Regions from separate parts of the Paenibacillus sp. OK060 genome, predicted to be linked through region 1. Evidence: riboswitches for the same ligand, from Rfam matches in the RefSeq annotation. Region 1 holds a riboswitch; each other region holds the start of a gene.

Region 1 (7,941 bases):
TTTGGGCAGCGATAGCTGTAATTATAGTCATGCCGTATACACCGAGCTCCTGAAAGGTCTTCAGATCAGCTTGAATTCCGGCGCCGCCACCATTATCGGAACCAGCAATCGTCAAAGCCTGCGCAATACTCATTACGCACCTCCATCAAACTGGCGAACCTGTGCCCGCTCTGCGAGAACGTCAGGTGTCACTTGGGCCAGTTGATTCAGCAATTCGATCTGGAAGCTGCCCGGTCCCAGGTCAGCGGTGCGTTCCGCCGCAATCTCTGCTGCAACGCCATAGAAAGCGAGTGCCTCCACAACACTGCCCAGCAAGTCTTCTCCCGGTTTAGCAATGGCTGCAAAAGCACCAATCACGGAGCTGAGTAAGCAGCCTGCACCAGTTACTTGGGTAAGCAAGGCATGTCCATTACTCGTCAGGAACGTTGTTTGTCCATCCGTAATGACATCCTCGCGTCCGGTAATGACGACCACACAGCCGAGTTTTTGTGCTGCCCGTTCCGCTATTCCGATTCGATCTCCATCGCCTTGACCTGCATCCACACCTTTGATGCTCCAACGCTCACCGATGACATTGGCGACTTCTGCCACATTGCCCCGCAACACCGTGAGGCGAAGCTCACGAACGAGCATCTGAATGGTTTCCGTACGATAGGCGGTTGCGCCAGCTCCAACCGGATCGAGCACAACAGGTACGTTATTTGAATTAGCTGATCGACCAGCCAAACGGATCGCCTCAACCACCTTTTCGTCCAGTGTGCCAATGTTCAGTACAACTGCTCCCGACATCTTGGCAACATCAGCAACTTCTTCATGCGCATAAGCCATAAAGGGAGATGCACCTAGTGCGAGCAAACCGTTGGCCGTAAACGGAGCGACGACAATATTCGTAATGTTATGAACAAGCGGATTTTGCGTACGAACACGTTCCAGATAAGACATATAAGTTCCTCCTAATAAATAAGCAAATTAATCAATAAAAGTGTCAGGGCAGGGTGGGCCATTAAATCATGGGAACTAAACGCTATTCTCGGATAGCTGGAAAGTCCATATAGAAAGCTTAATTAAAGAGTCCTTATCCTCGATAAAGATTCTAATCGTACAGTTATTGAATTCCGTAACTACTCATGTTATCGACATCTGATAATGAATTTACAACTTTCAAATTTCCCTTGATCTCGTCCAGTAATCGATTTTACTTACTCACCCTGCAAGTTGATAAAAGCATCCTCAGCCTTTACGGAATCCGGAATCAGTTCACTTTGAACCAACCATGCACGTACATTTTCCCAAGAAGAGGCGTCCTGCCTGCCAAACGGCTGACCTTCTTCATTCATCAGTGGCAGTAAAATGTTTAGACTTTTGATTTCGATCTCCGGGTCAAGTGGAGACGTTTCGTTCTCATGTGCGAGCAGAATGTTCAGCGCGTCCTCGGGGTGCTCTGTTACATATTTCTGTCCTTCCTGCATCGCTTTGATGAAGCGGGTAAGCTGATCTTTCTTCGCTTCAATGCCCGCATCACTTGCAGTGAGGACCAGTTCATAATAATCAGGTACGCCGTAATCGACGGGATTGATCGCTTTCATGGCATGGCCTTCCTTTTCCAGAATCAATTGTTCATGGTTAATAAAACCACCCATAATGGCATCTGCCTGCCCGGAAGCCAGGGAAGGGATCAGGTCAAATCCCACATCCACCAAATTCATCTTGTCGGGATTACCGCCATCCTGGCTGATCATGGTACGCACCATTGCTTCATACAAAGGGATTGAGGAATAGCCGACCGTCCTCCCTTCAAGATCTTTTGGCGATTTCACTTTACCGTCTGCTTCAGTCAACAGATGCACGAGCGGATGGCGAACGACGGCTGCAATCGAACGTACAGGAATGTTCTCCCCACGCGCGAGCAAAATTTGCGGCTGGTAGCTTAGTGCAAGATCGATTTTCCCGGCGGCAACAAGTTTGAGTGCATCATTCGTATCGGCAGGCATCTGGATATCGACATCCAGACCTTGATCCGCGAAGTAACCATTCTCCTGAGCAACATAGATGAAGGAATGCACTGCATTTGGGTACCAATCGAGCATGATGGACAGCTTGTCTTTGGATGTCGATGGCGTTTCTATCGCAGATGAGTCTGTATCGTTTGCATTGGAAGTTGAGCCTGTGGAGGGCGTATTGATGCCCGTTTTACCGCATCCGCTGACGATTAGCAAAAGAGACATGAGCAGAATGGGGAGCAGGGAATAGATATGCTTTTTATTCATAACGTAAAGTTCCTCGTTTCTTTTGTTTTTTTGTTTTGAAATCCGAAAGTTATCCAGCTTTTCTTCTACCTGCATGACGTGGTGTACCAAATCTTCTCTCCATCCATGCAATGAGTACAAACAGCGCGATACCAAGCAGGGATAATAGCATAATGGCGGCGAACATCGCATCCGTGTTCATATTGCTCGACATTCTGCGGCTGAAGTAGCCAAGCCCCTTGCTTCCACCAAGCCATTCACCGATCGTTGCACCGACCACACAATACACCACGGACATTTTCAGTCCCGAAAAGAAGGAGGGAAGGGCAAGTGGAATCTGGAGTTTGCGAAAAATATCCCACTTGGTGGCCCCCATCGTCAGCAGCAGTTCACGCTGCTCCGGATCACCCTTGCGCAGGCCATCGTAGGTGCTCACCACAATTGGGAAAAATGCGATCAGGAACACCACCGCCACTTTACTCCACAGCGTGTAGCCAAACCACAGGATAAAGACGGGGGACAGGGCAATCAGCGGGATCGTCTGACTGATCACGATGAAGGGATATAACGCTTTTTCAATCGACCGATTCATATACATACCCGTTGCAAGTGCAATTCCGGCACCAATGGACAAGCCAAAACCAACGACAACCTCCATCAAGGTAGCAGGCAGATGTGTAGCCAGCAGAAGGTGGTGATGTTCATACAGCGAACGGACAATCGCCGTCGGGGCTGGAATGATGAAGGAAGGCACCCATCCCATACACACAATCCACTCCCAGAGAGCAAGCAGCAAGATCATGAGCAAAAGAAACAGACCATAACGGGCAAGCCAACCTCTTACGCTATGCTTCATGCTATCTCTCAAGTTACCGTCTCGCATGCAATTGTTCCTCCAGTAGTCGTCTCATCTGAACGAGAGCCGGTTCGTAGATCATGTCCGAATGTCTTGGACGTGGCAAAGGTACCGTCAGATCCTGCAGCTGTTGGCCTTGGCCCACCGGAGTTAACAGGATAATTCGATCACTGAGCAGCAGGGCTTCTTCAATGTCATGTGTGATGAACAACACGGTTTTGCCCAGGCCTTCCCAGAGCTCCAGCAGCCAGCGATGCATCTCACGTTTGGTCAGGGCATCGAGTGCGCCGAATGGTTCATCCAGCAGCATCAGTTGGCCACCTGTCAGCAAAGTACGAAGCAGCGCGACACGCTGGCGCATGCCACCTGAAAGCTCGTCCGGGTAAGCATGCGCGTGGCCGGATAAGCCAAATCTGTCGAGGCCAGCCAGGATATCTGCTCGAATCCTTATCTTATCCTGCCGACCTGCAGCCAGTTCAGAGGGAAGCATGCAATTCCCCATGACGGTTCTCCAGGATAATAGGAGGTCCTTTTGCGGCATGTAGGCCACCTGCCCCAGTCGCTTTCCTTCTTGAACCCAAGGAATTTCAATGGTTCCGTGTGTTGGCTCAAGCAAGCCTGCCAGCAGCTTGAAAAGGGTACTTTTACCGGAGCCGCTGGAACCGATGAGCGAGACGAATTCGCCTTTGGCTACACGCATCGACACATTGGAGAGCACGGGGGAATCCCTTTTTCCCGGGAAAGCGTAGCTCATGTTGTGAATGGTTATATCGTTATCCATCTCGTTCCGTCCCCCCTTGTTATTCATAATTCAACTTCAAACCGCGGGATCTTTAATTACACCTTCTGATCTGCCCGCAGAACGCGAAAAAGACCCACCCATTTCCGGAGAAATGAGTGGGTCTGTAAGTTCAATTCACATTAAATTCCATCATCAACATGAAAAAATCCGCTTACTGAGAGGCCGCTCCACTTCCCTCCGCTGGTATGATCCAGATCAGGTTCAAAGGGTCCGAATCGTTCGATTCGTCTCAGCCGCAAGGCTCCCCTAGTGCAATGTTCAAGATATGCAGTTGTGTGTTCAGCATATATCACATGCAAGTGGAATGTAAAGAGGGCGGCTTAAAAGAAGTGTGCGTAATGTGAGTTAGGAAAGTAACTAGGATTCTAATCGTTTGAATGTAACAGTGAATCAAGCTCCCCGATCAGACGGGCAATCTGCTCCGGTGTACCAATCGTAATCCGAAGCCAGGTAGGCATACTGAATTGGGCACCGCCGCGGACAGAGATGCCTCTGTTCAACAATTCTTGGGTAATCGGGCCACTATCCTGCAACAGATCAACCATGATGAAATTTGTTTCGGAAGGGATGTAGGGTAAGTTCCACTGATCAAAGGACTGCATTAACGTTTCCCTTCCTTGACGATTGTAGTGCAGGCAGTGAGAAACAAATTCATGATCATCCAGGCTGGCCAAAGCAGCGGCTTGGGATGTGGCTGTCAGACTGATGGGCAGCTTGACCCGGTTAATGCCTTCAATAATGCTTTCATTCCCGATGCCATATCCAATTCGCAGGCCGGCAAGTCCATATATTTTGGAGAAGGTCCGCAAAATAATCAGATTATTATACTGCTCCAGCAGCTTAACCGTATCAGGATAATCTTCACTTTCCGCGAATTCATAATACGCTTCGTCCAGGACAACCACGACATGGGAGGGAACATGTTCGAGTAAACCAAGTAGGGCATCTGCCGTGAAAATGGTTCCGGTTGGATTATTCGGATTGCACAGCCAGATAATTCGGGTAGAAGCATTGATCCGTTGCCGGAATTGCTCCAGGTCCAGTGAATGGTTGACCAAAGGCACTTCATGAATGACCCCGCCTGCCAGCAGCGTAGCGCCCTTATACCAGTTAAAGGAGGGCACTGGAATGAGTGATTCCTCGCCGGGATTAAGATAGGCTTGGGCGGTAAGGGTAAGGAGCTCGAATGAACCACTGCCAAATACCAGTTGGGAGGTACGCACACCCAGACGGTCCGCAAGTTTGTCACGCAGCAGTTGGCTGGAACCGTCGGGGTATTGAGCCAAAAGATCGGAACCCAGCGATCTGACCGCTTCCGCTGCCAGGGGAGAAGAACCGAACGGATTCTCGTTCGCTGCAAGTCGATCTACACTTTCCAGTCCCAACTCCCGCCGGATCTGTTCCATGGATTTGGCAGGCGTATAAGCCGGAATTTGAGTTAAAAGGTCTTTAACAGGTGGAGAGGGAACGGGTGAGAGGGATTGCATAATCATGCCTTCTTTCCAGTGGAATTAGATCGAGAATGATATCTGTTTCTGGGCAATCTGCTGTGGTGTCTCTTGTGGCGGAGTCAACAAGCGATTCAGAATCAGGTTTTCAAAATGAGCAAACCCGCTGTCCCGAACGCGTGGCCGCTCCAGCGTAATTCGGGTATCCATCGTTATATGACCATCCTCAATTAACAGCACTCTGTCTGCCAGCGCAACCGCCTCACTGACATCATGCGTGACCAGAATGACAGTCAGATCTTCTTCTACCCACAAGCGTTCGATTAATTGCTGCATCTCAATTCGTGTCAATGCATCCAATGCACCCAGCGGTTCATCCAGCAGCAGTAAACGCGGATGACTTGCGAGTGCCCGTGCCAAGGCGACACGTTGTTTTTGTCCGCCAGATAATACCCCCGGCCAATCACCTTCACGCTCTCCAAGTCCTACATTGCGAAGCGACTGGCGTGCATCTTCCTTGTTCTTGTCGGGGATACCTAGTCGTACATTGTCGAGCACGGATTTCCAAGGCAGCAGCCTTGCTTCCTGAAACAGAAACCGTGTCTCGGGTGCTGTACTGCCAAGCTTTCTGTTGCCCAGCATAATGCTCCCGGAAGAGGGGGGTTCCAGCCCGGCGATCAGACGCAGCAAAGTACTTTTGCCACAGCCGCTTCGTCCAACGATGGCTACAAATTCCCCTTGTCTTACATTGACGTTGATGTCGGATAGTATCGTCCGCTGATCATACGATTTCTGAACCCCATCTACTTGAAGAATAGGACTGATCTGACTTGTGCTCATGGATCAATACACACTCCTTTGCTTTACTTGCGGGATAGGGCCGGGTTCCAGCGCAGCCAGCGCCGTTCCAGCCATTTAGCGATGGTATCGGACAGCTTGCCCAGCAGGGCATATAGCAGAATGCTTAAGACGATTACGTCCATCTGCATGAATTCCCGTGCGTTCATCGCCATGTATCCAATCCCCGCATCCGCCGCAACCGTCTCGGCTACGATAAGTGTCAGCCACATAATGCCAAGTGCATAACGAATGCCCACCAGAATGGAAGGCAGTGCACCAGGCAGGATAATGTCCTTATAAAGGGACCAACGGCTGAGGCCATATACTTTGCCCATTTCAATCAGACCGGGATCGACTGATCGTATGCCGTGAAACGTATTCAGATATACCGGAAAGAATACACCCAGGGAAACGAGGAATAATTTTGCTTCTTCACCGATCCCGAACCACACAATAACGAGGGGGATCAAGGACAGATGCGGAATGTTGCGGATCATTTGCACCGAGGAGTCGGCGATCTTTTCCGCAAGGGAGGAGATGCCGTTCAGCACACCCAGCAGGAAACCGAGACCCCCACCAATGAGGAATCCTCCCAAAGCTCGTCTGGCGCTAATACTGATATTGTTCAGTAGTTCACCGTTACGAAGCAGACGAATGAAGGCCTCCAGTACCTGAGCGGGCCGGGGCAAAATATTGGCTGCAACAACTCCAGATGCAGTCAGCCATTGCCACAGAGCCAGAATGAGTAGTGGTACAACAAAAGGAATGAACTGGTTAAACCATGCCCGGTTAAAGGTTTTGGACCGCACGTTATGCCTACCTCCTTGCTTCATTCGTTATTGGCTACCTGGAGCTGGAAGTTGATCTTGAAGTGCATCACTCCAGAATGTGCTCACATCGACTGCCTGCTCAAAAATTCCCGCTTGCTGAAACGTATCCGCTACGTCCTGTTCAGACTTGATGGCCTTTTCAGAAATGGCAACAATACGTGATGGGCGTTGTGCTTCTCCATCCGTGTAGGTTTTAAGGGCTTGATCCACGGGCTGGTGGGTGTTGTCTGCTGTAATTTGAGCCCACGCATCCTTATTGGCACGAGCCCAATCATTGAAATTGTTGATTCGCTCCAGATAATCGGCAAGGGCCTCTTTCTGTTCCGCATTTGCAATAGCCTGATCGGAGGCGGCTACAAGGAAGCTGCCTGACAGGATATCTTTGGCGCTGGCGAGCGTTGTTGCTTCATTCTGATGTGCTGAGATGATGGCATTGCCGTAACTGGCAAGTGCATCCACTTTCCCGCTTATCAGGGCGCTGAGTCCATCGGCTGTTGAAAGTTCGACCGGACTGATGTCACTCCAGGTTAATCCGGCTTCTTCCAGCATTTTGAGCAGGAAATAGTGGGCCGTTGTATTTTTTACGAAAGCAACTTTCTTGCCTTTCAGGTCAGCAACCGATTTGATCGATGAACCTTTGGGAACAACGACCTCCTGATTTAAGGTGCTGCCTTGTTGTACCGCAATAATCTTGAAGCTTCCACCATTGGCAGCTTGAGATGCAAAAATGGGCGGAATTTCACTGGTCACACCAAAGTCCAATTGGTTTGCAGCCATCGCTTCAAGGATCAGGTTACCTCCCTGAAATACGTTATAAGTGACTTTATAGGGGGTTTCATCGAGTCCGGCGGCTTTTAGCCCCAATTCGAGATTGCTCCATCCGGTCTGACCAACACGAATGGTAACGTCTTTATTCGAA
Region 2 (7,941 bases), on a different contig from region 1:
TCATAATGAAACGATAGAGTAGTCTCGCTGCAGCCCGGTGAGCTGAAGCAAATGAATAGAACGGACAAGAGGAGCGGACGGAATGACGGAACCGGAATTGGATATAAAAACGAGGATTTTGCTTGCAGCCAAGAAGCTTTTTGCACAGCAGGGGTATGACGGGACAAGTGTTCGTCAAATCTGTGATGAGGCGGGTGCGAATGTATCGCTGGTCTCGTATCATTTTGGTGGAAAAGAAAAGGTGTTCGAAGCATTATTTGAGCACTTTTTTCCTGATCATATGATGAACGAGTTGGCTGAAGAGTCCATGTCCTCCCCCGTGGAGGGTATCCGACGAATCATAGGTGAAGTCGTAAAATTCACGATGACGGACCGGGAGATGAGCGATATTGTGCAGCTTGAAATTACACTGCGTACCCATCGCACAGCTACCGTGTTTCGTTTTTTGGACCCCGTCTGGACCAGAGTGAGAGAACTGCTGCAAGAAGGCAAGGAGCAGGGCGTGTTTCAGATCGAGTCCGTATCTTATGCGATGCTTCAGGTCATGGGTGTGGCTTTGGCGCACAAACGGGCTAAGAATTCGCGGTTTAGCTTTGACTATCAGGATATGAACACAGATGAACTGGCTGAGCAAACCATTGAATTCGTACTACGAGGATTGGGAGTGAATAGCAATGAACGAAACCATTGAATTGATGATGAAACACCGCTCTGTGCGGAAATTCAAGCCAGACCCGGTAAGTGAGGAGCAGCTGGCAGCAATCGTGGCGGCCGGGCAGATGGCTTCCTCTTCAAGTAGTGTGCAGGCCTATACTATAATTGCTGTTACCGAACAGGAGCAGAAGGCCAAATTGGCTGAATTGGCAGGCAATCAGTCTTACGTCAATGAATGCCCTGTGTTTCTCGTATGGTGTGCTGACCTTTATCGCCTGAGTGATGCTGCCAAGCGTCATTTGCCTGAAAAGGAATCCTATGAGGACTCCACTGAAAACTTTATGGTGGCCACCATTGATGTTGCACTCGCATCGCAAAATGCTGCGCTTGCAGCAGAGTCACTAGGTTTCGGAATTGTATATATTGGCGGGCTGCGCAACCGTATTGAGGAAGTGAGCGAAGTATTGGGTTTGCCCGACGGCGTCTATCCAGTATATGGAATGTGCATTGGTGTTGCTGATCAGGATACGGGTATTCGTCCGCGTCTACCACTGGATGCTGTCCTGCACCATGGCCGCTATAACGCCGAGCAGACTCTCAAAGGCGTCGAGAGCTATGACGAAACGACTGCTGCATACATGAAGGAGCGCACTCAAGGGGAACGTTCTACATCGTGGTCCGAAATGATGGCGAAACGCCTCACAGAACCGGTACGTCTACAGATGAAGCCATTCCTCGAAGGCAAAGGATTCTTGAAACGTTAAGTGTAAATTCAAAAGAAGTCAGTTCGGCAGATGCCGACTGACTTCTTTTTTTGCATACTATATCTATTTAGTTGAGGAACCAGCACAAGAATGGATGCCAATTCGGACCTAAGGAAGACCGTAGAAGCGTTTCGTATTCTGATAAAAGAGACGCGCAGCCCGCTCCGTTCCCATACCGGTCACTTCACTCCACGCTTGAATGACCTGTCTGGTCATGGCAGGGTGCGTCATTCTTCCCTGGAAAGGTCCCTCGAAAGGCCAAGGTCCATCAGTCTCTGCCATAACCTGCTCGGAAGGATACTGGCGAGCTAATTCGCGAATTTCCTCTTCGTATATGATATCAGGTGTAAATGAGACGAAGTATCCGTTGTCAGCCATTCGCTGGACGGTCCCCTTGGAACCTTTGAACCAGTGAAAATGTGCCCGGCGATGTTGATATTGCTCCAGCAGGTCACAGGCGATATCGGCATCCTCGTATACAGCGTGCAGCACAATCGGTTTACCGTGCCGTTTCGCTAGCTGGATAAATCGCTCCAACAGATCGATATAGCCGCTCTGATCAAAGTACTGTCCTGCCTGTTCGGCTTCCTGTCGGTTGTAATAAGGCAATCCAACTTCCCCAATCGCTGTGGCTTGTCCCATATGCTTTTCGATCCATTTGATAAATAGATCCTGCTCTGCCAGGGACGGCAGGGGCTGCTCGGGATGGAACCCAAAGGCCGGATATACGGTACGAGGGTATTGGGAAGCTACTTCTAGGTTACTCTGGGCAGAAGCCAGATTCATGGAAACGGCGATGACAGCCTCAACCTGCTGGGATGGGAAGGAATGCAGCATCTCACGTTGTTCTTCAGGTGTATATTTGTCCAGGTGAAGATGGGCATCGATCAAGGGTGCAAAAGCGGTTGATTGCATGGATGGACCCCTCCTTTTTGTCTTTTACCAATGATACGCAGGATAGTTTGTCTTGGATCACCCATTTTAGGGAAAAAATAACTCAAAAACCCGCACTATTTAGATAGGCGGGTTTTCTGCTGTTCTTCTCTCATCCACTGGGAAATCTGCCGTTTCCGTTCAAGAAAAGCAGATTCCTCCGTGATCGCTTCGCGACGTGGACGATCAAAGGGAACATCGACCTCGTGAAGTACAGCCGCAGGCCGATTTGATAAAACATAGATACGGTCCGCAAGCAATAATGCTTCCTCGATATTATGCGTAATGAACAGCACCGAGCGGCGGTTCTGTTCCCAGATATCGAGCAGCCAGCGCTGCATGTCGCTACGGGTCAGTGCATCCAGCGCACTAAAAGGCTCGTCTAGCAGCATCAGCTCCTGCGGACTGAGCAGGGCGCGCAGAAAGGCAACCCGCTGCTGCATGCCGCCCGATAACATATGCGGATAGGCTTGTTCGAACCCAGCCAGTCCGACACTGCTCAGCCACTTCCGGGCATCTGCAAGCGCCTCTGCTCGGGGTGGTGCATCCGAAGACACTTCACCTGCAAGCAGCACATTGTCCTCAATGGTACGCCATGGGAAGAGGGCAGGCTGCTGCGGCATATAGCTAATCTTGCCGCGTTGTCCGGTGACATCCTGACCATTCATCAGGATTTGGCCCTCCTGAGGTTTCAGCAGACCGCCGATGATGTGAAACAGGGTGCTTTTGCCACAGCCGGAAGGGCCGACGATGGCTACGAATTCTCCTTGTTCCACGGTCAGGGACAGGCCATCCAGAACGGGCAATGTGCTGCGTCGCTCCCGGAACGAAGCATTCACGTCTAATACTTCCAACGCTGGTGAAGAATGATGTGCAGGTAAGGCCACGGTTCCATATTCAGGACTCCCGCTACTCGTTGGAGTGGTTGCACCTTCATCCGGCGCAGTAGCTACCCGCTCGTTGTGTTCGGGTGTCATCTTGTCATCACTTCCTAACCTTTATATGGTGCATATTTCAAAGTTATCGCTTTTGTGGACGCCAGCGTACGAGCAGCTTCTCCAATAGCGCAATGAGCAGGAAGAGCAGCAGACTCAATGCCACAATAATCATGATTGCCACGAAAAGACGATCCGTCCGATAGGCTGATTTTTGCAGCATCATATAATAGCCGATGCCCTTATCTGCACCGATCCATTCGGCGATAATCGCACCCATGACGCTGTACGTAGCGGCAATTTTAATCCCCGAGAACACCGAGGGCAATGCATGTGGAAGTTCGAGCTTCCAGAAAATTTGGCCGCGTTTTGCACCAGCCATGCGCATATAGTTCATCATCGCCGCATCGGTGCGGGTCAACCCGTCCATGGCAGCTACAGCCACCGGGAAGAAGCAGACCAGGATGATGGTAATCAGTTTGGGCAGCAGCCCAAATCCGAACCAGATCAGCAAGAGCGGAGCAAGCGCAATGGTCGGTATATTTTGACTAAGAATAAGTAATGGATAGAGTGCAGATTTCAAAAATGGAATCAGATGCAGCACCATCGCAATCAGTAATCCCACGAGCGTACCTGCTGCAAATCCTATTAATGTCAGCTGGATTGTTGCCGATGCATGCATGCCAAGTCGCTCGGCCTGGGATGCTGCTTCATGGGCGATGTCCGAAGGCGCAGGCAGCATCCATTTCTCAATATGGAACAGGGAGACGGCTCCCTGCCATATCGCTATAAAGAGAATAACCGCCACAAAGGGCGGCCATACGCTTTTCCAATAGGCATGCATTAGCGATATTTCTCCGTCAGGGTGTCCATGCTGAAGCCACTTGGGCTATGGGCGATTTTGATCTGTGAGATGATGCTAGGGCTGCCAGCTTCCACGAGAACTTCGTGCATTTTGCGGACAACCTCCAGCAGTTCCTCCAGTTCTCCCTCCATCGTAGTATCCAGTGGATTAACCTGATATTTCAAGCCAGACTGCTGAATGACTTCAATCGCACGATCAACATAAGGATAGGAATTTTCGCCATTTGGCGTTTTGGGAATGACTTGAATGCTAAGTAGTGTGCTTGCCATGAGAGATCACTTTTCCTTTCGAAATATATAAAATGAACTAATGACTGTTACACTTGCCACTTCGATGACAGAATAACCTTCCAATCGCTGTTATCCCCAGATTTTTTTGATTCCCTTCTCCAAAGGGAAAATCCGGTGATAAAGGCGAACGCTTCGCTTTTTCACGTTATTTCTGTCCTCTTCGTCATCGTGTAAATACTAAGTTCGTTTTATATGGATAATTTTATTGGGGTAAGAACTCGTTTGTATATGCTTTGGATACATCTACCTGCTCATCGAGCAGTTTTTTGCTAAACATCCAATCCGTGTAGTTCTGCCATACTTCCTGCTTCTGCTCACCCCAGCGTGGTGCGTCATCCTGATATTTTGGACTCAGCCACTTCTGGCTTGCGAGTACAAGATCCTTATCCAGATCCGGTACGGCCTTGATCAGAATGTTGGCAGCGTCTTCGGGATGTTCAATCGCGTATTGATATCCTTCGGAAGTCGCTTTCAAGAACGCTTTAACCAGCTCGGGATCGTTCTGAATCGTCTTTTCATTGGTAACGAGTACAGGTGTGTAGTAGTCCAGTGAATCGGAATAATCTTTCACATATAACATGTCGATCGGTTCCCCGCGCAGTTCGGCTTCAATGCCCGTCCACGCGTAGAAGATCCAGGCAAAGTCGATATCGCGTTTCACAGCGGTGAAGAAGTCTGCATCGCCCATGCTAATATTTTTTACTTTGGATACATCGGCGCCTTCGCCTTCCATAATGGACTGCATCACAGCTTCTTCCACCGGAGAGCCCCAGCCACCATAGGTTTTACCTTCAAAATCTTTGGGGGATTTGATGTTCCGGTCCACCGGAGCGGCAAATCCGGACGTGTTATGCTGAATGACTGCAGCAATGGACACGAGCGGTACGCCCTGTGTGCGGGCCTGGGTCACACTCTCCTGATAACTTACGCCAAAAGGCACTTCGTTCGAAGCCACCATTGTATCCGCGCCTCCGGCACCTGGTTGTACAATCTCGACATTTAAGCCTTCAGCTTTGTAAAAACCTTGATCTACGGCCGCATACAGTCCGGTATGATTCGTATTTGGTGTCCAATCCAGCACCACTTTAATGTCCTTGAGGGCTGCGTTGTCACCTTCATTGCTGTTTTCGGTGTTGCTGCTGCCATTTTCTCCTGAAGGTGCAGCTTCTTTGCCGCCACATGCGGCCACAGCCACGAGTAGTACGCACAAGAGCATTAGGCCCATCATTTTACGCCATCTCATCTTCATTTCTCTCCTTCATGTTGTCCGGCCAGTGGCGCGGGGTACTCCTTGGCTTCATATCCAAGCTTCTTGCATAAATCGACAGATTTATACCAGCTATGATCCGGATGACGTCACTTTTTTTAGCTCTCTGGCTATATAAAAGAACATTAAAAAAGCGCCCCGTTAATCCGGGACGCGTGCAGGCGTTAGAGATGTGGCACTCAGCAAAGAGGCTGGGCCAATTCGATATACTCCGATTCCTACGCTGGCATGATCCAGATCAGGTCTAAGGGTCAGTATCTTGGTGGGATACACTCTCAGCCGGCCTATTCCGACTCCCCTGGGAAACTATGAAGTTACGGGCATTACTAGGTGTAATTATAGGCCAGAGGCCCACGCATGTCCAGTCAGGAACTGGATAGGGGCACGTATGAATGAATCAAAGAGGCCATTATACATGCGTATAACGACCTCTCTAGATGTGTGATTTTCAACAATTATCGTGGCGAATCATATAAGGAAATCTGACTGAGTGCAAAAGCATCGGATTTCGGGTCATAGCCTACCTGTTTCTGAGTGGTTTCCAGATTCAATCGTTTAAACCGATTATTCGAGATCCCATGCAGTATGGTGAAGGGCTCCAGATCTGTAGTTGTAATTGCTTTGAACATCAAATCACACAAGTCAGCCGGACTAATATACGCGCTCATATCCCTTGCCTCCAGCGCGGGTCCATCCGGTTGGAAATCATCATATGCACCTATACGTATTGCTACACTTTGTAAACCTTCGGTATATGCAAAATAGGAAGCGAGCGATTCACCAAAACATTTGCTAACTCCGTACAAATTCCGTGGGCGTGTCGGCATGTCCGGATAGACTTGAGCATCAATGGGATACCCCTCGATCGTCTGTGCACTGCTTGCCAGAATGACTCTCCGCACACCTTGGTCCTTAGCTGCACGGAATACATTAAATGTACCTTTGATATTGATGTCCAACAACGATTCATAGAATCCGGCATGCGGGGAAGGATCTCCCGCCAGATGTACAACCACATCCATGCCTTCGCAAGCGTGCTGACAGGCTTCGGGATCTGTCACATCAAGTGTCATGATCTCATGGCTTGTCCCTTGATACGTATGCAGTCTGTCGATATTCAAATCCGTTAGTCGCAGGTGAAATGCTTCTGACAAGTGTTGGGACAAGTCACGTCCAATTTTTCCGGCTGCGCCGGTAATTAAAATGTTCATTAAATCAGCTCCAATTCTTAGCGCTGGAAGAACTCAATCCATTCCTTCTCGGGTCCATAGATGAAGAAATAACGGTAACCGTTAGGCAGTGTAATCATCTCTCCATCAATAAACTCGGCCTCAGTTGCCTTAATGCGGTTGTACTCAGACTCAAGGTCATCGACATGGATAGCAAAATGATGCACCGTACCTTCGGAAGGCAGCTTGTCGCTGTATCCCTGAATCAACTCAATCTCAGTCTCATCGCTTCCGTTGAAGCCGAGAAAGGCGAGCTGAATGACACCGTTGGTGTGGGTTACCCGATCTTTCAATTCAAGACCAACAATCTCCGTATAGAAACGCAGCGTGGTCTCTAGATCACGAACGGCAATGCCGACGTGGTCAATGCGCTTTTGAAAACTCATAATCCAAATCCTCCTTATATGCATTGAATCTTTTCTACCATTTTAAGGGATATCATAGGGCTGTACTACGAGGTTGTCAAATAGGATTTTAATTTGGAAAAATTATAATTGTTCACAGAATGTTCACTTATGAGGAGGGGTTCGTCATCTCTATAATTACGAAGGTAAACAGAGAGGATGAGAGAATTGCCAACAACGAAGAAAGAACAGATTATTTTTGGAATGATGATGTGCACAGGAATGGTCATCGTCATGATGGCCTTCAATTTATGGCACAATGGGTTATTGAGCAAGATGTCCGCGCTTGAAATATTGCTTCAGTTCATATTGTGCTTTGTCATTGCATTTCTGGTGGAGTCCTTTATTGTCGGACCTGTAGCGCGAAAAATTGCATTTTCCTTACCTTTTGACAAGTCCAACAAAATCCTAGGCGTGCTCGCTATGTCATTTTTCATGGTCATTGGAATGGTTCTGATTATGTCCTTGTACGGAATGATTTCCGCTTATCTTGCGAATCAGTTAAATGGAGCATCCGTACTAAGTACGTATCTTCATACGATTGCTCGTAATTTTAGCCTGGCGCTTCCTTACCAAATTATTATTCTGGGACCACTCGTT
Region 3 (7,941 bases), on a different contig from region 1:
CTCCACCAGTTGCTTCGCAATGTTCCGAATCCGTGGCTCCCAGTTTTTCAGACTGCGGGGTGTAAAAGCAGCTGAGAGCAACGAACGGCTTTTTTGATGACGTGGAGGATCTATGCTCGAAATATTCATTCTGTCCGGCGGTGTACCTTCCTTGTTTTTAGCTCCAACTGAAATGGTTGTTCTTGAGCCTTCGGATGAAAAATATTCATGATTACTTAGTACCTGCTTGACATCGTCATATCTGAACACATTCCAGGTGTCCGTATCCTCATGATAGTAGACAGGTTTCTCCGACAACATCTTCCGAAACCAGTTCAAGGGGAAAAACTCTTCCGATCTTGACTGGAATTTGGTAATATCGTGAACTCTAATCACTTCTTTGTACATCCTGACACCGCCTCTCGAACTATTTTTATCCAATGGAAAGAGGAATTTCTTCCATGCCTCTGATAATCATCCCCAGCGCCACTTCAGTTCTTCGGCTCCCTTTGATTCCTCCTTTGTTGCACATGAATTGACAGTTCAGCGCACAACCAATTTTATACTAATCGTATATTATTTGGAATGAAACTTTCGAACTATATTCATTTTATGGAAAATTCAAGGCATATTTTTATACCGTTCGTATATTTAATGACGAGAATTAAGTTCTTAAGGTTTATGTATTTTTGGGCAAAATAAACAAGCTCAAGAAATGAAAACATCATTAATCTGGGATTACAGATAGGTAGGGATGAACATGTCTAAACCTCATACGTGGACCATATGGTTTACTATGGTATGCTTGAACACTAGACTCATTTTTTGCACATCGAGGTATCGTTCGGGAGGGATACAGTGAATTGGATACGTCCAGTGAATAGAGGAGAATCTGTTTTTAAAGTTAAAAATAATCGAATTATCTACTTTGCAAAATTATCTATTCCACTTAATGCCCTTATCGCAGTTGGGAAAATACTTTTAGGAATCTTTACGCTCTCCTTCTTTTTATGTATTAACGCCTTTTATAATATTGGCATCGCTGTTGCTAAGTATTACGCAGCCAAAGCACATGAGGACTCGAATCTTGATGATTCCAGCCCGGAGGAAATCCTAAAAAAACAATACGCGGCATACCGATTTATAGGCAATATTGTGCTCGCTTCAAGTGCGGTGTACATCATTTATTGCAGTAAGTTATTATTTGTTACAGGCAGCAGAACGCATTATCCTCACTATGCCGCCTTCATCATTGCTGCCGTTACCTTTACCGAAATCGCAGTATCTCTTGGGGGCGCCATTATGGCGAGACGGAATAATGAACCGGTCATTGAAGCCATCAAACTGACCAACTTCTCTTCATCATTGATCTCACTTTCATTAACACAAACTGCGATCATGTCATTTTCTTACAAAGGAGATCCTACCTTTTACAATGGACTGTCCGGCATCATTTTTGGTGCTCTGGCAGCACTCATCGGGCTGTATATGATTTTACGAACTCCGACAGGAGATTAGCCCATTTATAATCTGTTGAAAAGACATCTGCGTATAGTTGAGTCTAACTAAAGCTGGATGTTTTTTTGTTATATCAAGTCATTGTAAGAATAAGCACGAATTAAAGAGAACTGTTTGGCAAGGAAATGCGGTGCATAGGGCATGTCATTACGAAGCCAGGATACAATGGTACCAATCAGAGCTGAGGAACTGTACCAGATTGCGATCTCCTTATGAATACCCGCTTGTGAAAGAGAGCTTCCCAGCTCCAAGCTTTCGATCTTGGCCGAAACGAGTGTCGTTAGTAATTTCATGAGCCTCTCCGTAAAAATGGGGGTTCGTCTGGAAGCGAGAACGACACGATAGAATTTGGAATGATCAGCAAAGTGTTCAAGCAATTTTACAAGCACTGGCCAACCATCGTCTTTGGCAGCATCTTCAAATTGAGGAGCATATTCGTCCACAATTCGTTCAATGTGCTCGATCATCTCGTCCGCCATTTTCTCCATCATGTCTGTGATGTCACGATAATGCAGATAGAAAGTCACGCGGTTGATCGTCGCACGTTCTGCAATTCGATTGACGGATAGTTTCTCGATGTCCATTTCCTGCAACAGATCTACAAAAGCATCACGAATCAACTGTCTTGTACGAAGTATACGAGGATCTGTAGCAGACTTCTTTTCATTTTTCATGCAATATCACTCCTCAAATTTTAAAAATTACAATTTTAAATGATCAGTCGTTTATTTCCGAATTAGACGACATATTTTATTATTTCGTAAAATAAGCAACGAAAATACCCAAAATCGTAAATTGTAATCTACGGGAATATGTATATAATTCAATAAATACAATGTAAACTATACAACATGTTGTAAATTTAGTCACGTGTGGATTGAAAGGATGGAATGGATTGAGTCAGGCTAGATTAAAAGAAAGAGATGACGTAAAAAAGGGCCCCATACTGTTTGTTATGATTTTGGGTGCATTTCTTGCCACATTGAACCAAACCGTTATGAGCGTGGCAACTCCGGAGCTGATGGGGGATTTTAATATCTCAGCAGCAACAGCCCAATGGTTTACAACAGGCTACATGCTGGTGAATGGTGTACTCATTCCTATCACGGCCTATTTCATGCAACGCTTTTCGACACGGCAATTATTTCAAGCTTCGATGTTTATTTTCCTCATCGGTACGATTATATCTGCCCTTGCGAGTAATTTTGGTACACTGTTGACAGGACGTATGGTTCAAGCAGCCGGTGCTGGTATTATCATGCCATTGTTAATGCATGTCATTCTTACCTTGTTCACTCCTGAGAAAAGGGGCGCCGCGATGGGGATGGTCGGCTTTGCCATCATTTTCGCTCCAGCGATTGGGCCAACCCTTGCTGGATATATTCTTGAGAACTACACATGGCAAACGATGTTTTACGGGATGATCCCACTAACCGTTATTGTTATTGGTTTTGCGTTTGTATATCTCAAAAATGTATCGGAACGAATCAATCTCAAGTTCGACACACTCAGCGTGTTGCTGTCCACGATTGGATTCGGCGCATTGCTGTATGGCTTCAGCCGGGCAGGAACTCTGGGATGGTCAAGCGCAGAAGTAATCATATGCATTGCAGCAGGAGTCATTGCTCTTGGACTGTTCACATGGAGACAACTCGCGTCTGCAAATCCGCTGCTCGATCTGCGGGCTTTCAAGTATAATATGTTCTCACTGACCACAATCATTAATATCGCGATCACGATGATCATGTATGCTGATATGATGTTGCTTCCTTTATACCTCCAAAATGCACGGGGTTACACTGCATTGGAGTCCGGATTATTATTGCTTCCAGGGGCGCTTGTCATGGGCTTCCTGATGCCGATAACGGGTAGATTGTTTGACCGGTTTGGCGCAAAATGGCTGGCGATTATCGGGATGGTCATTACGATTGTAACCACCATCGGGTTCATCGATCTAACGGATTCTACTAGCTATACTTACCTAGTATTGATGTCAACAGGTCGCCGAATTGGTATGGCCTTGCTTATGATGCCTATCCAAACAGCAGGTTTGAATCAACTGCCACCAAGACTAGGACCACACGGTACAGCAATATCCAACACTGTCAGACAGGTAGCTGGCGCTGTGGGTACTTCATTGCTCGTAAGTGTAATGACCAGTCGCACAACAGCACATGTTCAAGATATGGTGGCAACGGGTGCAGCCAAAGGCTTAACCCAGCAGCAGTTGGGAATGGAATCCATGATCCAGGGAATTAATGATGCTTACGTTGTCATTATCGGCATTGCCGTTCTTGGATTGCTCCTTTCCTTCTTCATCAAACGTACCAAACAAGCGACGGAGGAAGACTCCAAACAGCCTGTAAGACAAAAAGTCTCGATGAATACAAATTAAGAGCAATATTTACATGAATTACATCATGTAGAGCCTATTGTATCTTATATAAAAAGCGGCAGATCAGGACACTAAGCTTTACGTCCAATCTGCCGCTTTTTTGTGGTGTATTACATAATATAAATGAACAATTTGCCTGCACACGTAAGTAAGAACAGCTGCGTTAACTCGTTCTCTCCATGAGGATCTGCCTGAATTGTTCGAGATACGATCTGCAGTCTTTGACAATCCTGTTTGCCTCACACTGAAGAGAAGACGATTCAAATTCCGTTTGAAACGCCTGTAGCGTTACTTCCAACATGGAGATATTGATCTCTTTCTGCTCAACTAAAACAAGCAGCCCTTTGGTCAGTTCTTTCGCTTTAATAGGTACTTCCAATTGGAGAATAGAATGACTGAATTTCTGAAGACCTGCAATCAGGTTATTTTTATCCAACACAATTTCTTTGGAATCAGGAGCGATCATCAAAAGACTTGGAAAATCTATAATATGCTCTTGTCTTTCCAGCATGGAACGAAGCAAGATTTCAATGTAGTTCAGGATTTTGGGCACAAGATGGTTCCAATCCGGTTGGTCAAGATGGAAGTTTCTCCACATGTTCGAGATTTGATGGATCATGCCAAAACCAAAAATAGCCCCTTCATAAGCAAAAGGTTTTAATTCTTTCCCAAATACCTGTACCAGTCGTTCAGATAACCAATTCAACTGCATGCGAGTCAAATTTTTCAGATCGCATTCCCCAGAGTAGAAGCCTGTCCAGAATAGCTCCACAACAAGCTTTTTTTCTGGCAAAATCATCGGCACCATAATCTGATCCACCAGTAAATCAAAATCGGAAGCATAGCTTTGGCTCTCCAAATCTTTGCGAATCATCATATCTTCCTGTACACGTTGCTCCAGAATGGCAAGAATACAATCATCCTTCGAGCCAAAGAATTTATAAAATGTTCCTTTGGACACACCTGACTCGTCTAGGATCATTTGTATGGAGGTGTTGGTCACTCCATGTTTCCCAAAGAGTACAAGCGCTGAGTCCAATAATATTTGTTTCCGCTTATTCATAAGTTCCCCCTGGATGATTTAGGTGGTTCACGTTACGATATCTAATAACCTATTGCAAATCCACTGCAAACATCACATGTTCCTTCCAAATCCCCTTGATTTTAATATTCTGCCGGTCCGTCTCCTGAAAGCCCGCCTTGCGAAGCACTCGAATCGATCCGGCATTGTCGGGCAGCGCACCTGCCTCCACTCGTTTTATGCCCGCTTCATTCATAGCAAAATCCAGTGCTAGCTGAAGGGATTCACTCATATATCCCTTGCCATTCTGCACCTGATCGAGCACATAACCAACAATCCATTTGGTGGTGGAATCCAGTTCAAGCTCGAACAGAGAGATCTCCCCAATAAGCTCATGCGTATGGTTCAGAAAGATCCCGAAAGAGTACCGTTTCCCCTCTTCCCTCGCCTTGTTCCAACCTTCAAGAAGGGCTCCTTGGCCCTCCAATGTATAGAATGTATCCGATCGTTCGCTTGCCGATATTTCTTCGAAAACAGCACGGTTACGGAACTGCAAATCCAGTAGTCCAGCAGCGTCTTCCACGTTCAAAAATCGTAAATAGATGCGTTCTCCACGATTGTTCATCTGTATGTTCATCCTTATCTCTGGTTGTAGTAGATTGCATTCATCAGTACGAGAGTTGCCGTTTATAAGCCATATCCCAGAACAGATATTCAAATTCAACACTTCTTCTGAATATGTCTTCAATGGCCTCCAGTTCCTGCTCGGTTTTATGTTCGCATAATGCATCCAGTGTATCATAGAACCATTCGAATGAGTCGCGGAATTCATCACTTGCATAATTTTCGATCCAAGTCTGATAGAAATTGCCCTCTAATGAATCTCGATATTGTTCTTTTAATCTTGTGGCATAGTCGAAATACGTCCACGCACAAGGGAAAATGACGGCGATGATTTCGGCAACCCCACCTGTTTGTGCAACACTCATCATATTCGACGTATACGCCTTGTTGTAAAGAGAGGGTTTGACAGCATGATTTCCATCCAGCGTAATCCCAAATTCATTCATATAATTTCGATGCAAATCCATTTCTTCGTACAGAATAGCGTGTTGAATCACCGTAAAGTTCGTCATCAGTTTTTCATCTGTCGCCTTCACCGCACCCATGGCAAAAATCTTCGCATATTCAATCAGATATGTATAGTCCTGAAGAAGATAAAACTTAAACGCTTCCTGATCCAGTGTGCCTTTCCCCATTTCATGTAAAAAAGGATGGTTGTATCCATCTTCCCATACGTTTCTGGACTTATCTTTTAACGTTCTTGAAAATGACATGATCATTTCTCCTTGTATTAAAATTATAATGTCCCCGCTTCACATCCAGCTATCGCGTTCTGTCATCCAAAATGCAGACCAAAAAGCCCTTGTCCTATTTTCGGCAAGGGCAAAATAACATGAGTACATGTCATTTGCTCCCTACGTCAGTATTAACTAACAGGTTCAAAGGGTCAGGTTTTAACCTTCTCAACTGCGAACAGTCCCCCTGCAAATAGCTCAGGCTTATTACAACATGTGTTTTTCCAAATGTCAATCCATTCCTATTAATCTTCAAGTTCCCCTAAATCTTCTTGCAACTTCTTATGGCGGTTGCGGATATCCTTAATCATACTTTGCAATTTGTTTAACTCATCTACCCATTTTTGCTCATTAGAGACGTTCGTCGCTGAATTTGAATGATACGCCGGAGACGTCTTTAACTTGTTTAAATCCGATTCGTAACCCCTCCGCTCTTCCTCGGCTTTTGCTAATTCCTCCTCGGTGATGCCAATCTGGTGCTCCAGATAAATAATGTCTGATGAGTTACCGTGAGTTAAGCGCTGTGAATACGTCATCGTTCACCTCATTTCTGATGATCCATTGCTTTTCCAAGGTCATATGGCTGAATATCGATATCCAATTTCATACCCAGAGCCAATTTGGCAAGTTGACTTCCAATAAAAGGCCCCATCGTTAGCCCAGATGCACCAAGCCCGTTGGCTGTGATTAAGCCATTCCAACCAGGAACAGCACCCATTACCGGAAGAAAACCTGGTGTAAACGGACGGAAACCTACTCTTACTTCCTGAAACGTGCTATCGGCTAAACCTGGAGCCAGTTCCAATCCTTTATTCAAAATTTCCTGCATTCCGCCTGCGGTTACTCTTATATCATAGCCTTCAATATCATTTTCGTGAGTCGCCCCGATCACAATCTTCTGTTGATCAAAGGCTAACAGATATTGATCCGAAGGAGGCATGACCACAGGCCAGTTCCCAGTGTCTTCTCGATCATGAACCTGCAAATGCATAATTTGCGCCTTCTGATAATGAACCTTAAAATCAATGCCCAAGGGCTTCAACAGTTCACTAGCCCAAGCGCCGGCACACACAATAACCTCGTCAGCCGATATGACTTTACCGTCAACAACCACTCCAGTTACTCGGTCCGATTCATATTGAAGTGTCGCGTCCCCATTAATCAGGACCGCTTCATTTCGCTGTGCCGATCGGATTAAGGCATCACGCAGTGCACGTCCATCGATACGCGCAGCACCACTGATGTAGACGGACTGAAAGTTCTCCTCCATGAGAGGAAAACGCTCATGGGTTTCTTTTGCATCCAGACGGGTAATATCGGCAATCTCCGGTGCATCTTCTTTACGAAGGTGTGCTCGCTCCTGCATCTTGTTGATTTTCTCTACTTCCGTATGAATACTAAGAGCACCCACTTGAGCGTAACCCGTTTCCGTTTCCCCTTCACTCTTGAGTTCTTCAATCAAACCGGGATAAAAACGTGCACCAGCCTTGGCAAGCTGATACCAATCCTGATTACGGCGCTGAGATAACCAGGGACAGATGATCCCGGCAGCAGCATCCGTAGCCTGCCCTCGATCTTTCCGGTCTATAATAAGAACTTCCGCACCCCGTTTTGCCAATTGATATGCTGTGGAAGCCCCAAGAATTCCTGATCCTACGACGATGACTTTC
Region 4 (7,941 bases), on a different contig from region 1:
GGCGCAACGGGCACACGCATGGATCATACACTGGCTAACGTACATATTATGGTCCGCGCTATGCAGCATCATATTTCCTGTACTCTGCAGGATGAACACAATTATATGATGCTAACAACCTCCGAAGCTTTTGTGGAAGACCGTGGATATGAGTACATCTCCCTACTCCCACTTACTAATGAAGTAACAGGTATTACACTGGAAGGTTTCATGTACCCGCTAGATCAAGCCACTATACGCATGGGACAATCTTTGGGGATTAGCAACAAACTGCTCGGAAAGTTTGGCACCGTCTCAATCAATAGTGGGTTATTACTCATTATTCAGAGCAAAGATTAACCTTCTGCCTATACTTATTACGTTTTTGTAACCTATGATTTAGATTAAAAATAAGAGTATAAAACAACAAAGACCCTTGAATATCAAGGGTCTTTGTTGTTTTTGTAACATTCGAGCTTCGTCAATGATTAATTTTTTGACATTTTTAATGGTATTTTAATAAACAAACCCAAACCGTTGCGGCCCTAGGGAGAATCAGGTTCCATCCAATTTCTAGGCTGTTACAAAGCTGTTATACTCGCTCTAGCAACTAAACGAAAACGAATTTTGGAGGTACTCACATGAAAACAAACATCTTTGTCCAAAAGGCCGTAACCGTCGGGTTGTGCGCTACACTAGGTTTTGGAGCTGTATTAATGACTAATGCACCTGTCGCACAGGCAGCAAGCGCTTCTGTATCCACAGGACAACAAATCGTGAACTATGGTAAAACCTTTACAGGAACTCCATATAAATTTGGTGCGTCAACTTCTACAACCAAAAATTTTGACTGCTCTTCTTTTATGAAATACATCTTCAAAAAGTATGGTGTAGACCTGCCACGTACATCCGTTAAGCAATCCCAAGAAGGTGTAGCTGTTTCCAAAGCTAATCTGCAAGTGGGAGATCTCGTCTTCTTCTCCAGCGGTAGTCGCTCTACAGGCTCCAATATTACTCACGTAGGCGTATATGCAGGCGACGGAAAAGTTCTGCACACGTACGGATCACCAGGTGTAACTCTCTCCGACTTGAACTCGGGGAACTGGAAAAAAACATATATTAAAGCTCGCCGCGTACTGTAGCTCATATTCCGAAAATAACGAAGCGAGTGGGGCCGGATCTGATGATCCGGTCCTTTTATATTTACCCAATGAAGTTCTCTCTCCAAACAGGAGTAATGTGGAAAACAGACTCTAAATTTTTTGAGACGACCTCTTTTATTGGGTATGAAGCATATAACCGATGCCACGAACGGTATGAATTAATTTGACACTTCTCCCCTTATCCACCTTCACTCGTAAATGTTTGATATATACATCCACCACATTAGTATCCATTGCAAAATCATACCCCCACACTTCCCTTAAAATAACGCTCCGGGGACACGCCTCATTCACATGACGGGCCAAAAATTCCAGCAATTCGTATTCCTTCGGAGTTAATACCAGATATTCGCCTGCACGACTTACACGACGTGAACGAAGATTGACCTTGAGGTCATGTACTACAATGACTTCTTCATCTTCCTGTGAAGCATGCGAGAACACACGTAAAAGATTCCGTATTCTGGCCATCATCACATTACCGTGAATAGGTGCTTCCATCACATCATTAGCGCCGTAATCGAGTAATTCCACAATCAATTCAGGCGATATCTTGGGAGTTATCACAAGCAATGGGGAGGTGACACCTATGTGTATAAAAGACTCTAGTCCATTTTTCAGGGTATCTTCGTGACATCCTTCATTCATTAATATGATCATATTGAGATTCGTGAGTGTTAGTTCAGAAATACGGTTCAGATCTGTCCATTCCATTTGCTCGACTTGGTACCCTTCTGCACACAGTATGCCTTGAATAAAAGAAACCAGATCGCCCCTGCCAACCAGTAATATGGATGTTTTCATTTTTTCACCCGGCCTGTCTTGTACGCTGCTACATTTGTTGATTTAAACTACACTTGGTCTCGACATCCTTGTGACCACTGTGCATCGCAGCATTGTTGTATGTTTATCATGCCGTAAAATGAAAAAGTCCATTCCCGGAAGGAACGGACGCGGAACATTCATTTGATTTTTCTCTAACCAAAGTACCGGTGAACCAGCGTACGCGCCTCTGCCGTGTCTTTTGTTCCATGAACAAGGACACGACCATCCTGAAAAATGACCATCCTGTGCGCTCCTGTTGTAAAAGAAACCAAAAATGGATTAACCTCCACTTTGCCTTCATCCAACTTGCCGAGACGATCAGCCGTATGTTGTAAATCCAGATTCATCCGCCGTGAAGGGCGAATCTGTACCGTATCCCTACCACATAATACGTCTGTTTTTTCCAGGTTTGAGGCAGAGAGGTACGGATAGTTAGCCTTTACTCCGCAGGAAGGACAATCTTCTTTTCGGGCACCGTCGACGTTAATGGATATGTATTCATTTCTCCACACATCGAATGATAACAACTTGCGTCTCAGTGCACCTGAATTACCACTGAGAAGCTTCATCGCTTCGGCAGTCTGATTAGCCGTAACCATCTGCACCGCCTGAGGGATTATGCCTGACGTATCACAGGTATCCCCACCTAACGGAACCTCACCCAACAAGCAGTTTAAACAAGGCGTTTCTCCAGGCAGAAACGTGTAGGTAATTCCATAACTGCCCACACATCCGCCATAAATCCACGGAATACGATACTTCTGAGACATATCATTTATTAATAGCCGGGTATCAAAATTATCTGTTGCATCCATGATCAAGTCTGCGTTCTGAACCAGTTCTTCCAGTTCATCTACTCTGACGTCCATCACTTTGCCTACAACCTCAACGTTAGAATTAATGTCAGATAGGCGCTTCTTCGCTGCCATCGCTTTGGGCATTCGCTGAATGGCGTCTTGCTCAATATATAATTGCTGTCGTTGTAGGTTGCTCCACTCCACATAGTCACGATCTGCAATAGTAATATGGCCAATTCCTGAACGTACCAATGTTTCCGCAATACCCGTACCAAGCGCGCCCGCTCCAACAATTAATACTTTGCTGTTATTCAATCTATGCTGACCTTCCTTACCGATAGGTGCATACCGTTCCTGTCTGGAATAGCGGTCTCCCTGTTCAGAAGATCGTGTCTGATTAGTCATGTATGAACCATTCCTTCCGCCGGACTACTCGCTGCTGCATAGCGCTTAACGGGAATCATGCCTGCCTCATAAGCCAGTCTGCCTGCTTCAACCCCCATTCGCATTGCCTTCGCCATCTTCACCGGATCTCCGGATCCGGAGACAGCCGTATTCAACAATACACCGTCAGCTCCCAGCTCCATCGCATGAGCAGCATCTTTAGGTGCTCGAAGTCCTGCATCCACAATAACAGGAACGACGGCTTGTTCAATAATAATCTCCAGATTATAGGGATTAATAATTCCTCTCCCTGCCCCTATGGGTGAAGCCCCAGGCATAACAGCATGTACGCCGAGTAGTTGCAATCGCTTGGCCAGAATAACATCGTCTGAGATATAAGGCAGTACCGTAAAGCCCTTTTCAAGCAAGATCTCGCAAGCTTTATAGGTTTCAATTGGGTCAGGAAGTAATGTGATTCCATCGCCGATAACTTCTACTTTTATCATATCACAAAGTCCTGAAGCCCGAGCTAGTTCAGCGATTCGCACAGCTTCCTCTGCTGTTGCAGCACCCGCTGTATTGGGAAGCAGGGTATACCTTTTCAAGTCCAGTGTGTCCAGAAAGTGCTGTTTGTTCCGATCTTCCAGATTCAAACGCCGAACCGCGAACGTTAATACATCCGTACCTGAAGCCTCAACCGCCTGACTCTGCACTTCCAAGTCCGAAAATTTGCCTGTACCCAGCAGCAATCTAGATTCAAACGTATAATTTCCAATCCTCAGCATAATTCAACCGCCTCCCACAAAATGTACAATTTCAATTCGGTCTCCGTCTCTTAACGCCGTCGTTTCATGATATTCCCGCGTTAAAATTTGACGATTCAATTCAACCACGACGGTTTTTACTTGCAAATTAAATGAATGGAGCAATTTGTCTACACGATTTAAGCTATCTTCAATTTGCATGGTTTGTCCGTTGACAATGATGTTCACTGCAACATCTCCTTTATGTTCAAACGTTCTGGACAAAGGTCCTGAATCCCCAGTTCTTCCGAAGTTTTGCCACAAATCAAGTCAGCCATGAGGCTGCCTGTAATCGCACTAAGCAATATGCCGTTACGATAATGTCCAAAAGCAGCGAATAAACCCGGTACACTATCACAAGCCCCCACATAGGGCAATCCATCTGGAGTCGAAGGACGGACACCAGCCCACGCTCGGATAAAATGTGCTTCCTTCATGCCAGGTACCCAGTTTGTTGCAGCTGCAAGCAGCTTCTGAATGCCTTGTACCGAAACTTTCATGTCTGTTCTTCCAGGAAGGCTTGTTGCACCGATCCATACTTCTCCATTGGCTTTGGGAACAATATATATATCCTCTGCATACACCGTTTTGTCTGGCCTGTACCCGGCATGGTGGGGAGAAAACTGCACGGCTGCAATCTCCCCCTTTACTGGTAAAACAGGCGATTTCAGACCCACATGTCTCATCAATTCTTCACCATGTAACCCTGTAGCAATAATGACATTTCTCGATGTCATCGTTCCTATTGAAGTCTCGATCCCTTGCACTCCATTCACATCAGTATGCAAACGGACATCCTGTACACCTTCCATCACCCTTGCACCCATGGCTTGAGCAGATCTGACATAAGCCTGCGTTAAGTTGACAGGAAGAACCTCGCTCTCGGAAGGTCTGTAATATGCTCCATACGTATCCCTGTTTAACCATGATGCTTCCTGCTGGACAGCGACACGATCCCACCAAATATGTTCTGTAGATAAGGTAGACGATCGATTATTTTTGTAACTGTTGACTTCACTGTATGAACGAAAAGGAGTAATAAAGCCATGCTGTTGCAGCCCCATTTCCACTCCGCTAAGCGAACTTATCCGTTCCTTCTGCTCATGAAGCAAAGCTCTGCTCTGCCTTGCAAGCTTTGCCATTACAGCATGAGTGAATTCCTCACTATCAGCAGCAAGCATGCCTGCGGCTGCACAGGAAGTTCCCCCAGCGAGCCGCGCCCGCTCAACCAGAAGAACGTCATGGCCTCGAGTAGCGAGTTCACATGCGATGGCACAACCGATAACTCCTCCACCTACAATAATGGTTTCTGCATGAAGCTTGCCTCGAACTTCCGCTCCAACTTTACTTCCCGAAACTATTCCTGGATGATAGCCTGAACGATTCCTGCTTCGACTTCTTGCTTCCTCTCTCAAGATCTCATCTCCTTGGTTCGGCGTACTTGTCTGAATCCGTGATCGCCTGTCGCAATGAAGCGGCAGCTAGTTCCGGCTTATCGGTCGTCCAAATCGTAGAAATCACAGCGGCTCCTCTAGCACCAGCAGTTCGAATGGCAGCAATATTTTCAGGTCTTATCCCGCCAATCGCGATCACGGGAATCGAAACATTAGAGCATACCTCAGCCAACGCACTTAGCCCTCTGGGTTCGCAATTCGGTTTACTATTTGAAGCATAGACATGCCCATAAAAGAGATAATCCGCTCCCTGTTTTTCTGCAACTTTTGCTTCTTCCAGAGAATGAACCGATATGCCTACGCGCAGCCGATCGACTGTCCTCAACTCATCCTTATCATAGCTGTGAATAACTGCTTGACCCCAATGCACACCACCAATTGAAGCATGTTGATCCAGCTGATCTGAGCCATTCATAATGATTCGGTCAGATGGAACACCTTGTGTTTTTAGACCTTGCGCCCAATACATCTGTTCTTCAAGGGTCAGCTTTTTTTCCCGAATGTGGATATAATCGACCCACCGCCATATACCCTTAGCAATATTCAGAAAAGAGCCCAAGTCTCCTGTACCTGGTGAAACCACATGCAGTTCGAATGATCTTGTTATTACATGTTCGTGGAAGATTACCGTCCTATTCGCCCTCCTCTTGCATGATTTAAGCTGATATACAACAACAAAAAAGCCACTCCCGTAGGGGAGTGGCCACGAATTTAAAATTCATGGATCAACTGAATGACTGTCGCATGCAATTACACTATACATAACGCATAACAACTATAGAAACCATCCATAGTCGCAACGCTGTATACATAGAACTGCATGATTCATCTTGCAGGCCATATCGCAAAGTCAACGATAAAGCTCTTTGTCATTAGCTGAAACGCGCCACTTCCCTACGCTGGTATGATCCAGATCAGGTACAAAGGGTCCGGAATCGCATTCTTCCATCTCAGCCGCATCGTGCGGCCCCCCTAGTGTTCATATGAAGCTGTAGCCTATGTTACCATAGACACCTTTTTTTGTCACCGTACATTTCCATGAATTACGTTGTTCACCATTGCTGAAATCATGTAGTTAACGAAGTTGCTGTTTCTGGTGCGAAGAATTTCGTAGAAACTATTGTTTGTCGGACCAAGCTTCAACATCCCACGTTTTGGTTACCCAACCTTCATAAAATTCAGGTTCATGGGATACGAGCAGCACGGTACCCTTGAATTCCTGCAGGGCACGTTTCAGCTCTGCTTTTGCGGTTACATCCAAATGGTTTGTGGGCTCATCGAACAAAATCCAGTTACTTTCACGCATCAGAAGCTTACATAAACGAACCTTGGCTTGTTCACCACCACTAAGTGCGTTAAGCGGGCGGGTGATATGCTCATTTTTTAATCCACAACGTGCGAGATGGCCCCGGACTTCATTCTGTGTCAGATGAGAAAACTCATTCCACACATCTTCGATCGGGGTAATATTACCTGCACGTACTTCCTGTTCGAAATAAGCTGTTTCCAGATAGTCCCCCAAGAAAGTCTTACCGCTAATTGGTGGGATTTTCCCCAAGATCGTCTTGAGCAGTGTGGATTTACCTACACCGTTACATCCAACAATGGCAATTTTCTCGCCACGCTCAATCGTCATCGTCATTTTAGGCAATAATGCATATGAATATCCGATTTCAAAATCAATACCCTCAAAGACGGTTTTACTACTCGCCCGGGCATCCTTGAATTTGAATGTGGGTTTGGCCGCTTCGTCTGGACGATCAATCCGTTCAATCTTGCCGAGCTGCTTCTCACGGCTCTTGGCACGACCGGAAGTGGAAGCGCGGGCTTTGTTCCGCTGAATGAAATCTTCCTGCTTCTTGATAAACTCCTGCTGTTTCTCATAAGCATCAATATGTTGCGCCTTATTCATGTCGGCCATTTCAAGGAATTTGTTATAGTTCGCTGCATAACGCGTCAACTTGGCAAATTCCAGATGATAAATAACGTTAACGACCTCATTCATAAACTCTGTATCATGCGAAATCAGAATAAACGCATACGGGTAATCCTTCAGGTAACGCGTCAGCCATTCAATGTGTTCCACATCGAGATAGTTCGTCGGCTCATCCAACAAAAGAGCTGTGGGTTTCTCCAGTAAAAGCTTGGCAAGCAATACCTTCGTACGCTGACCACCACTAAGCGCGGCCACATCACGATCTAGACCGATGGCGGACAATCCAAGTCCATTCGCCATCTCTTCCACTTTCACATCGATCAGATAAAAATCACCTTGCTCCAATTGCTCTTGAATGTCACCCATTTCTTCCAGCAACAATTCGAGCTTGTCCGGATCGGCGTCTGCCATCTGATCCGTAATAGACATCATTTCTTTTTCCAACTCAAGCAAGGGCAGGAACGCATCCTTAAGCACATCACGAATCGTTTTTCCAGGCGTGAGCTTGGTATGCTGATCCAGATATCCATAACGAACTTTGGGGGTCCATTCGACCTTCCCTTCGTCCTTTAACAATTTCCCGGTAAGAATGTTCATCAG

Evidence for each region. Region 1 has a riboswitch for thiamine pyrophosphate ahead of BLS14_RS15265 (ABC transporter ATP-binding protein). Riboswitches for the same ligand answer to the same signal wherever they lie in the genome.
Region 2: it holds a riboswitch for thiamine pyrophosphate, as region 1 does, so the genes downstream of both, BLS14_RS22805 (ABC transporter substrate-binding protein) here and BLS14_RS15265 (ABC transporter ATP-binding protein) in region 1, are expected to answer to the same signal.
Region 3: it holds a riboswitch for thiamine pyrophosphate, as region 1 does, so the genes downstream of both, tenA (thiaminase II) here and BLS14_RS15265 (ABC transporter ATP-binding protein) in region 1, are expected to answer to the same signal.
Region 4: it holds a riboswitch for thiamine pyrophosphate, as region 1 does, so the genes downstream of both, BLS14_RS09155 (thiamine phosphate synthase) here and BLS14_RS15265 (ABC transporter ATP-binding protein) in region 1, are expected to answer to the same signal.

Annotation. Positions count from the first base shown of each region.
Region 1 covers NZ_FNFR01000004.1:5,182-13,122, forward strand. Annotated here, with positions in the region: gene thiD (bifunctional hydroxymethylpyrimidine kinase/phosphomethylpyrimidine kinase) at 1-133, opposite strand, end outside; gene thiM (hydroxyethylthiazole kinase) at 133-942, opposite strand; gene BLS14_RS15255 (ABC transporter substrate-binding protein) at 1,200-2,267, opposite strand; gene BLS14_RS15260 (ABC transporter permease) at 2,317-3,129, opposite strand; gene BLS14_RS15265 (ABC transporter ATP-binding protein) at 3,116-3,910, opposite strand; TPP riboswitch at 4,060-4,162, opposite strand; gene hisC (histidinol-phosphate transaminase) at 4,270-5,397, opposite strand; gene BLS14_RS15275 (ATP-binding cassette domain-containing protein) at 5,416-6,192, opposite strand; gene BLS14_RS15280 (ABC transporter permease subunit) at 6,216-7,001, opposite strand; gene BLS14_RS15285 (ABC transporter substrate-binding protein) at 7,029-7,941, opposite strand, start outside.
Region 2 covers NZ_FNFR01000006.1:281,535-289,475, reverse strand. Annotated here, with positions in the region: gene BLS14_RS22835 (TetR family transcriptional regulator) at 83-691, shown strand; gene nfsA (oxygen-insensitive NADPH nitroreductase) at 675-1,418, shown strand; gene BLS14_RS22825 (TatD family hydrolase) at 1,527-2,333, opposite strand; gene BLS14_RS22820 (ABC transporter ATP-binding protein) at 2,429-3,328, opposite strand; gene BLS14_RS22815 (ABC transporter permease) at 3,372-4,130, opposite strand; gene BLS14_RS22810 (thiamine-binding protein) at 4,130-4,420, opposite strand; gene BLS14_RS22805 (ABC transporter substrate-binding protein) at 4,644-5,684, opposite strand; TPP riboswitch at 5,906-6,018, opposite strand; gene BLS14_RS22800 (NAD-dependent epimerase/dehydratase family protein) at 6,164-6,919, opposite strand; gene BLS14_RS22795 (VOC family protein) at 6,937-7,323, opposite strand; gene BLS14_RS22790 (DUF2798 domain-containing protein) at 7,510-7,941, shown strand, end outside.
Region 3 covers NZ_FNFR01000001.1:974,977-982,917, reverse strand. Annotated here, with positions in the region: gene BLS14_RS04340 (cytochrome P450) at 1-387, opposite strand, end outside; gene BLS14_RS04335 (hypothetical protein) at 838-1,497, shown strand; gene BLS14_RS04330 (TetR/AcrR family transcriptional regulator) at 1,566-2,171, opposite strand; gene BLS14_RS04325 (DHA2 family efflux MFS transporter permease subunit) at 2,453-3,892, shown strand; gene BLS14_RS04320 (TetR/AcrR family transcriptional regulator) at 4,056-4,955, opposite strand; gene BLS14_RS04315 (GNAT family N-acetyltransferase) at 5,005-5,550, opposite strand; gene tenA (thiaminase II) at 5,582-6,250, opposite strand; TPP riboswitch at 6,372-6,470, opposite strand; gene BLS14_RS04305 (hypothetical protein) at 6,517-6,807, opposite strand; gene BLS14_RS04300 (NAD(P)/FAD-dependent oxidoreductase) at 6,816-7,941, opposite strand, start outside.
Region 4 covers NZ_FNFR01000002.1:646,221-654,161, forward strand. Annotated here, with positions in the region: gene BLS14_RS09120 (thiamine diphosphokinase) at 1-339, shown strand, start outside; gene BLS14_RS09125 (C40 family peptidase) at 621-1,121, shown strand; gene BLS14_RS09130 (winged helix-turn-helix domain-containing protein) at 1,257-1,946, opposite strand; gene BLS14_RS09135 (MoeB/ThiF family adenylyltransferase) at 2,120-3,169, opposite strand; gene BLS14_RS09140 (thiazole synthase) at 3,166-3,933, opposite strand; gene thiS (sulfur carrier protein ThiS) at 3,937-4,140, opposite strand; gene thiO (glycine oxidase ThiO) at 4,137-5,366, opposite strand; gene BLS14_RS09155 (thiamine phosphate synthase) at 5,371-5,988, opposite strand; TPP riboswitch at 6,280-6,389, opposite strand; gene BLS14_RS09160 (ABC-F family ATP-binding cassette domain-containing protein) at 6,523-7,941, opposite strand, start outside.